Regions from separate parts of the Sinorhizobium sp. CCBAU 05631 genome, predicted to be linked through region 2. Evidence: predicted binding sites of a transcription regulator. Region 2 holds the regulator's gene; the other holds the start of a gene.

Region 1 (4,417 bases), on a different replicon from region 2:
CTAATCGACCCCGCCGACCTGGTCATCGCTCATAACGCGGGTTTGACCGCCCGTTTTGCGATGCTTTTTCGTTGACTTTTTCAGGCAAGGCATAGGCCTGTTCCAACTCCGAGATCGACTGGTCCTCACGTGGATTCGAGGGAACGAAACTCGGCTAACTGCTTGGCCAGGCTCGCTTCTTTCATGATGGCCATGGAGCGGTCGACGACTGCTTTGCTCCGCTGGAAGCACTCGCTCGGGAAACAGCTTCCCACTCCACGACAGCATTTGCGGAGCTCTACAGCACAAGTCAGCGCTCACGGGTGCGCATTTTTGCCGAGAACAGCCCCTTCGACATGAAGGATCACCTCAAGACCCGCGGTTACCGGTGGTCGGACGGGAGCGACGTGCGCCCGAAATCCTGGTGGATCGAGGTCAATGAACCGGAACTGGAAGGCGAACTGCGGTATCTCAGGTCCGAAATCTATCGATACCCTGAGGCAGACCCACCAACCAAGTACCTCACTGCTTTCGATCGGTTAGGGCCTGATGGCTGTAACGCATGTGTCCCAAAGACTGTTGCGGCTGATGCATACCTGCAGTGCAGCATAAACTCTGGCGGACGGCGCTTGTCGCACTATGATCATTTTCACCGAAGCGATGCTCCTCCTCCCGCAACGCTTCGAATTTCAGACGGCCCACTCCTCCTCCCAGTAGGACGTCTGTTGGAACAGCGGCACTCCTCCTCCCAAGTCGCTGTTCGGTTCTTTTAGGAAAGCCTGCCGCACCTCCTCCCGCGGCAGGCTTTTTTATTTCGGGGCGATGCCCGTCAGAGTCCGAGGTCAAGTTGGGACTGTGATTGCGCATCACTGATTTCGGAGGCCGTCAGCGTTGAAAGCGCGACACCGAGCAGCCTCACAGGTCGCTTGAATGGATAGACGGTTGCCAAGAGGTCCGACGCCGCAGCAAGGATTTCAGGAATGCCCGCAAACGCTGCTGACCCGGTCCGGCTCCGCGTCGCCAAGGTGAAGTCCGAGTATTTGATTTTCACGGTGACCGTCTTGCCGCTGATGCCTTGCGCCTCGCAATAGCGCCAGACCTTCTCTGCGAGCGGTTTCAGTTCCGCGGTCGCCAGATCGAGATCATTGATGTCCTCGACGAAGGTATCCTCCGCGCCCACGGACTTGCGGATCCGGTTGGGCTTCACCTGGCGCTCATCGATGCCGCGGGCGATGCCATAGAAATACGGACCCGACTTCCCGAAATGCTCCACCAGGAATTCAAGCGTCTTCTCCTTGAGATCGAGTCCGGTCTCGATGCCATATTTCCGCATGCGCTCCGCAGTCGCCGGCCCGACCCCATGGAATTTCTTGACGGGGAGGGCCTCGACGAAGGCCGGTCCGTTCTTCGGCGTGATCACTGCCTGGCCGTTGGGTTTGTTGAGGTCGCTTGCCATCTTGGCGAGGAACTTGTTGTAGGAGATGCCGGCCGACGCGTTGAGGCCGGTGACGGCCTTGATCTTGGCACGGATCTCCAGCGCGATCTCGGTGGCGATGTCCATGCCTTTCAGGTTCTCGGTAACATCAAGATAAGCCTCGTCAAGCGATAGCGGCTCGATCATCGGCGTGTATTCCGCAAAGATCTCCCGTATCTGCTGGGACACCGCCTTGTAGACGTCGAAGCGCGGCGGCACGAAAATCAGGTCCGGGCACTTTCGCTTGGCGGTGACCGACGGCATTGCCGAATGAACGCCATAGGCGCGCGCCTCGTAGCTCGCCGCAGCGACCACGCCACGCGCGGCGGAGCCTCCGACGGCTATAGGCTTTCCGCGTAAATCGGGGTTATCGCGCTGCTCGACCGACGCATAAAAAGCATCCATGTCCACATGGACGATTTTGCGAATGGGGGTGGGGCTTATGTCGTTCATGACGGCTTCAGCGATGGCGAGGGGATCGGCGCATTACCGGAGGATCTGCGCCGAAACAAATAGGGAACATACCAGCCTTTACCGCGATATCAACTGTTCGACCGACCTGACCCACGCGCGCCCCGCGAAACTACGGACCGCCGGCCGCGTTGTCATCTGTGAACATCGACGATCGGGAGGCAGACGCCGGCGCCGCTCCTCGTACGACTGGAAGGGTCCGCGAAACTAATGGCTGACAATCTTTCGAAATACCGCGCCAAACGCGATTTCAAGAAGACCAGCGAACCGAGCGGTAAGGCGCAGGTCAAGCCATCGAACCGCCGCCGCTTCGTGATCCAGAAGCACGACGCCACGCGGCTTCACTATGACCTCAGGCTCGAGCTCGACGGCGTGTTCAAATCCTGGGCAGTGACCAGGGGGCCATCGCTCGATCCTAGTGACAAGCGGCTCGCTGTCGAGGTCGAGGATCACCCGCTCGACTACGGCGACTTCGAAGGCACGATCCCCAAGGGTCAATATGGCGGCGGCACGGTCATGCTATGGGATCGCGGCTACTGGGAGCCGGAGGGTAGGAAGTCACCTGAAGAGGCCCTGAGGAAGGGCGACTTCAAGTTCACGCTTCTTGGCAAGCGGCTGCATGGCAGCTTCGTCCTAGTTCGGATGCGCAACGATCGCGATGGCGGCAAACGGACCAACTGGCTGCTGATCAAGCATCGTGACGAACATTCGGTTGAGGAGAACGGCGCGGCGATCCTCGAGGAGAACGCGACTTCCGTCGCCTCCGGCCGCGGCATGGAGCAGATCGCGGAAGGCAAGGGCCGCAAGCCACGACCGTTCATGATGGCGAATGCGGATGTAGAAGCGGATGCCGTCTGGGACAGCAAGCACGGTCTGGCGGCTGACGAGCGCAAGAAGAGATCGCGCAAGAATATCGCGACTTCCACGACAGTCGACCTGCCGGGCTTCGTCGCGCCGCAGCTCTGCGAGACGCTTGCGCGGCCGCCGGCCGGCGACGACTGGCTGCATGAGATCAAGTTCGACGGTTATCGGATCCAGATGCGCGTCGCCCAGGGCAAGGTGACGCTGAAGACGCGCAAGGGTCTCGACTGGACCGCGAAATATCCAGAGATCGCCGATGCTGCATCCGAATTGCCCGATTGCATCATCGATGGCGAAATCTGCGCCCTGGACGACAATGGTGCACCCGATTTCGCAGCACTCCAGGCCGCGCTCTCGGAAGGCAAGACCGCTAACCTTGTCTACTTCGCCTTCGACCTGCTCTTCGGTGGCGGCGAGGACTTGAGGTCGATGCGATTGATCGAGCGGAAGAAGCGGCTCGAAGACTTCCTCGCTGCCGGGAGCGATGATCCGCATATCCGCTACGTCGAACACTTCGAATCCGGCGGTGACGCGGTGCTGCGCTCCGCCTGCAAGCTGTCGCTCGAAGGTATCGTCTCCAAGCAGATGGATGCGCCCTATCAGTCGGGCCGCACCGATACCTGGGCAAAGTCGAAATGCCGGGCTGGTCATGAGGTGGTGATCGGTGGCTATGCCAGGACCAACGGCAAGTTTCGATCTCTTCTGGTCGGCGTTCACCGCGGCGATCACTTCGTCTACGTCGGCCGGGTCGGCACGGGCTTCGGCGCCGAGAAGGTCGAGCGGTTCGTCCCCAAGCTGAAGGCGTTGGAAACATCGAAGTCACCCTTCACCGGGATCGGTGCGCCGAAAAAGGAGAAGGAAGTCACCTGGCTGAAACCGGAGCTCGTTGCCGAGATCGAGTTCGCCGACTGGACGGCCGACGGCCTAGTTCGTCAGGCAGCCTTCAAGGGTCTGCGCGAAGACAAGCCAGCCGCGGAGGTCGAGACTGAACGGCCGGCAACACCCACCAAGACAGACACACCCGAGCCGGCGCCGAGCGCAAAGACGAGGGCTGTCCGCCGCAAAGGCGCGAAGGCAGAGGTGATGGGCGTCCTCATCTCCAGTCCCGACAAGGCGCTCTGGCCGGACGCCGGCGATGGCGAACCGGTCACAAAGGAGGACCTTGCCCGCTATCATGAAGCTGTCGGCACCTGGCTCATCGAGCATGTCAGGGGCAGGCCCTGCTCGATCATTCGGGCGCCGGACGGCATTGGCGGCGAGCAATTTTTTCAGCGACATGCGATGCCCGGCACGTCCAACCTGCTCGAGCTGGTGAAAGTCTTCGGCGACAAGAAGCCCTACCTTCAGATCGACCGGATCGAGGGGCTCGCGGCGATCGCCCAGATCGGCGGTATCGAATTGCATCCGTGGAACTGCGAGCCCGGCAAGCCGGAAGTGCCTGGTCGTCTGGTGTTCGATCTCGATCCTGGTCCTGACGTGCCGTTTGCTGCTGTGACCGCGGCCGCGCGCGAGATGCGGGATCGCCTCGACGCGCTCGGCCTCGTCAGCTTCTGCAAAACCACAGGCGGCAAGGGATTGCATGTCGTCACGCCATTCACTGTGAATAAGCGCAAGCCTCTGTCGTGGACGGAG
Region 2 (4,417 bases):
ACATGGGCGCCGAAGCCGCGCGCCACCGCGTGACCGTCTCGCTGGAATATCACCCGCAATCGCTGACGGACACGACCGACTCGGCAAGCCGCCTGATCGACGCGATCGCCCACGACAATGTTTATCTCTATTGGCAGCCGCGGCCCGGGCTGGAGCTCGGCGAGGCGCTCGCAGAGGTCGCCCGCATCGGTCAGCATGTATCTCATGTCCACGTCTTCGCCTGGGATCGAAATCGCAACCGTTTTCCCCTGGCATCGGCATCCGACTATTGGCGAAGCGTCCTCACGGCCCTCCCCGCATCGCGCTGGACCGGGCGACGCTTTGCAATGCTGGAATTCGTCGCCAATGACGATCCCGCCGCCTTCATCGAGGACGCCGCGACGCTCAAGCAAATTCTCCTCGAGTGACATCCACGACGGCCCCGATCCTCCCCACGCGAGACGCCGGGAGGGACTGGCGCGGGCGCTCAAATCCGCCTATATAGATGAACGGCTGGGGTCGTAGCTCAGTTGGGAGAGCGCCGCAATCGCACTGCGGAGGTCGAGGGTTCGACTCCCTTCGACTCCACCAAACGACCTTTGTCCGACCCGGAGACATAGGTAACAGAACATCGCTAAGACATCAGCGACATCTCTGTAGCGGGCCGATCCGACGTGGCTCGTCACCCTCGGACGACCACCACTTCAGACTGTATTCGCAGCAGACCCATTGCGAACGCGAATTCCGTTAAGAAGCGAGCGACCCGAAGTCAGAGGGAGCGGTGTTTTCCACCCGATGTGCCGTCTTCCCGCCTTGCCCCTCGCTTGCCAAAGAGCCTGATTTGAGAGAGACTTAGCACCTGGCATCATTGCATATCGGCAACTCCCGCAAGTGGGGACTACCATGCCTCTCAAATCTCTGATCGCCGCCGCCTTAATCGCTCTTCTCACACTTTCAGGATGCGCCACGACAGGCGCTACGGGCAACACGACCTACACCCAGTGGTACGGCCCCTACCCTGAACCCGACTTCGACGTTCTTAGCCCCGGCGGGCTGCGCCTCGCCTACTAGGACGGCTTGTCAAGACGATGCACAGCGTCGTCAAAGGTGAGCAAACGCTCGCCTTTGTGTGACGCTTGCCGCACGCAAGTCTTCACCACCATCGATACCCACAAACCGTCCGTGCCGCCCTGATAGCGGACGCGCCTCGACGCATGAGTTCACGGAATATTAAGTGCTTGCGGAACACATATGGAACGGATAGTTTCTGTTCTTGATTTGTTTCGCGAATCTGGAGTGACGCGCATGCTGACCCGCAAGCAACAGGAATTGCTTCTGTTCATTCATGAACGGATGAAGGAATCCGGGGTCCCGCCCTCCTTCGACGAGATGAAAGATGCGCTCGATCTTGCGTCGAAATCGGGCATCCACCGGCTGATCACTGCGCTGGAAGAACGCGGTTTCATTCGCCGGCTACCCAATCGGGCCCGAGCGCTCGAGGTCATCAAGCTGCCGGAAGCCTATTCGAGCCCAGCCCAGCCGCGGCGCGGCTTCTCGCCGAGCGTCATCGAGGGCAGCCTCGGCAAGCCCCCGGCACCGAAGCCGGCGCCAACGCCGCCGGTCGAGAGCGCGTCCATGACAGTGCCGGTCATGGGCCGGATCGCCGCCGGCGTGCCGATTTCGGCCATTCAGAACAATACGCACGAGATTTCCGTGCCGGTCGAGATGATCGGCAGCGGCGAGCACTACGCCCTCGAAATCAAGGGCGATTCGATGATCGAGGCGGGCATTCTCGATGGCGACACGGTGATCATCCGCAACGCCAGCACCGCCAGCCCGGGCGACATCGTCGTCGCCCTGATCGACGACGAGGAGGCAACCTTGAAGCGATTCCGCCGCAAGGGCGCATCGATCGCACTGGAAGCGGCGAATCCGGCTTACGAAACGCGCATCTTCGGACCCGACCGCGTGAAAATTCAGGGCAAACTCGTCGGTCTGATCCGGCGCTATCACTAGGCCGATTTGGGTTCCTGTGCCGATCCTGTGTGCGGTCGTTTCGCGCGGTCGCGACGACAGAACTGTTCTCTTTGCCTTCCGTGATCTCGCTTACTGCGGCCGGCGTTTATTGGTCTCGGCGTCCGCCATGCCACCGGCAAGAAGCGCTCTCGTATTCCGGCCTGTTCAAAGCTGTTTGTGGGCGTCTTTTTTGAACGTCTCCCTCTTGCGCTCCACATGGATTCGTTTTAAACGCCCGCCATCGCTCGATTTTACGAGCACGAGAGGCCTCGTGGCGGAGTGGTGACGCAGAGGACTGCAAATCCTTGTACCCCGGTTCAATTCCGGGCGAGGCCTCCATTACACATCTAATTGCCGATTCTACGTCACGAGATCAGGTGCTCGATCCGGTGCCACGCCCTTGGCTGGTAGCAATCTGCTCCAGGGTTTTCCCACAGCTCAGGTCGATGTTTATAGCCCGTCGATCGGCGACCCAAAGTTGAATCGAGGCATTTTTCGCCTGCCGAGCCATATAAGCTTGGCGCGAACCTGCCCCGGAGCTTTAGCTGTTGAGGCGATTAGACCGGTACGCTCGACAAGACCGCCGCCAAGAGCGCCGGATGCGGCGAGGCAGTTGACAAGCGCAGATAGCGGCCGGTCGGCTTTGAATGCCGCATCAGTGCGGCGTGGACAGATTGTTCTCCGTCTATCGCGGCTGGATGCTCCAATATTCTCGCCAGCTTCGTCAGCAGCTTCGAACGCATCCGTCTGAGCTTGATGTCGTTCGCACGGCGACAGAGAGCGAAAATGCGTAAGAAACTCTTCTCTCCCGTCCCATCGACGCAGATGAGTTCATCGTAACCGCGGCGATCGGTAACGACGAAATTGCCGGGATTTACATCCATCATGACGATGTGCAGGCGGCGAAACCGTTCGAAGATTTCGTCGATCATCGTGAGATGCCTGGCGGTGAGCTGCCCCGAAAACGCCAACTGAGCGAGGGTGGGCGCGAGCTTCCCATCGCGTCTGGTTATTTTTTCCACCACGAGCCCCAGGCCGTACTCGGTCTGGGCGAAGCCGAATATCTTCGGTATCGGCAGTTCGATGGCGTCCGCGAGGGAGAACTTTCTCGCCTGCTCAAGGAATTCGTCGACTTCACGCCGAAACGTTCGATAGGCCCCGAAACGTTTGAATTGGTTGAGGAATGCAAACGCCCTCTTTGACTGGCGTGTGCCGCTTGCTTCTCTGGATCCCAGCTTCAGAACCTTGATGAGAACACTCGGATGGAGACGATTCTCGAAAATGCTGCGCTGATGTCCGGCAGCGCATTCACGCCAGTCGGAAAGTTCGATCCTGTCGTCGAACATTTTCTGAACCCCGGATTGTGACAGTTTTGTAACAAAACTGTGTCTGGGGGAAAAGTTCAAGAGCGGCGTGCTTGGCGGCGCTATCTCTACCGTACATAGTATGCGGTAGTTGCAGTCTTGCCACTGTGACAGGGAGCGACGGGTGAAAGCAACCTTCCGGCCGTCCTCCCAGTGGGAGGAACTGCAGGCCTGTGCCCGGCCTACTTCCCGGAGTTCTCAGTGCCGCGCCGACGCGCCCACCAGACGGCGAGCTTCCGGCGGGCGCGGCGCACTGCAGGGATGTCATGCGACAATACGAGCAGGCCGAGCGGGACCATCCAGAAACCGAGAACCGGCAGAAAACCGAGCAGGCCACAGACGACGAGCAGCGACCCGATCAAGATGCGCAGGGCCGGCGAGTCGGGCAGCCGAATTCGCCAGTTGCCGAGCACGATTTGACGTGTTTGCGGATCGATGCCGAAATATCTCTTCTTGCCGCCGTTCGCCATTATGCCTCTTTAATCCAACTCCCCAACAGTTGGTGCCTTCTCCACAGGGTGACAACCGCGGCCCAAGATTTTTTTTGAAAAATCGCTTGGCAAATCGGAAAAGCATTTGTATTAGCAGCCTCACTTCTGCGGCGCAGATGATCCCTGGTAGCTCAGCGGTAGAGCACTCGACTGTTAATCGATAGGTCGCCGGTTCGAATCCGGCCCGGGGAGCCAGTTTCAAAGCCCTGCACCTCACGGTGCGGGGCTTTTTTCTTGCAGTGTTTTCAATGGCTTACACGATCATGTAAACGCATAAAGGCCCGAATGGCTCGCTGCCTGCTTGCAATTTTGGGTACATTTTGGCTACATTTTGGACTACAGGGCAGCGGAGACACCGGCAGCAATGAGGTCCGTCGACTTATCGCGATATGTGGTGAAGCACCCCGCAAGCGGTATCTATCGCTATTATCGCCGCGTCCCGACCGAGGTTGCCCACCTCGACAAGCGCGTCCACATCAAGCAGTCACTGAAGACGAAGAGCCTGAAAGAGGCGCTAGAGAAGGCGCAGGCAGTTCACGATGCCGCCGAGACATTCTGGCGAGCACT

What was found. Region 2 encodes LexA, which represses DNA repair genes until DNA is damaged. Its sites were predicted from a motif close to TGTTCNNNNTGTGTTCNG; they were not measured.
Region 1: a site for LexA is predicted at 1,958-1,975, ahead of dinB (DNA polymerase IV). Genes of this name have one in related genera too.

The regions. Positions count from the first base shown of each region.
Region 1 covers NZ_CP023064.1:290,159-294,575, forward strand. Annotated here, with positions in the region: partial or broken gene SS05631_RS20910 (3'-5' exonuclease) at 1-518, shown strand, start outside; gene dinB (DNA polymerase IV) at 809-1,906, opposite strand; gene ligD (DNA ligase D) at 2,135-4,417, shown strand, end outside.
Region 2 covers NZ_CP023063.1:1,472,900-1,477,316, reverse strand. Annotated here, with positions in the region: gene SS05631_RS07410 (sugar phosphate isomerase/epimerase) at 1-407, shown strand, start outside; tRNA gene SS05631_RS07405 (tRNA-Ala) at 495-570, shown strand; gene SS05631_RS31345 (hypothetical protein) at 883-1,050, shown strand; gene lexA (transcriptional repressor LexA) at 1,285-1,995, shown strand; tRNA gene SS05631_RS07390 (tRNA-Cys) at 2,261-2,334, shown strand; gene SS05631_RS07385 (YrbL family protein) at 2,553-3,341, opposite strand; gene SS05631_RS07380 (hypothetical protein) at 3,542-3,829, opposite strand; tRNA gene SS05631_RS07375 (tRNA-Asn) at 3,971-4,045, shown strand; gene SS05631_RS07370 (DUF6538 domain-containing protein) at 4,215-4,417, shown strand, end outside.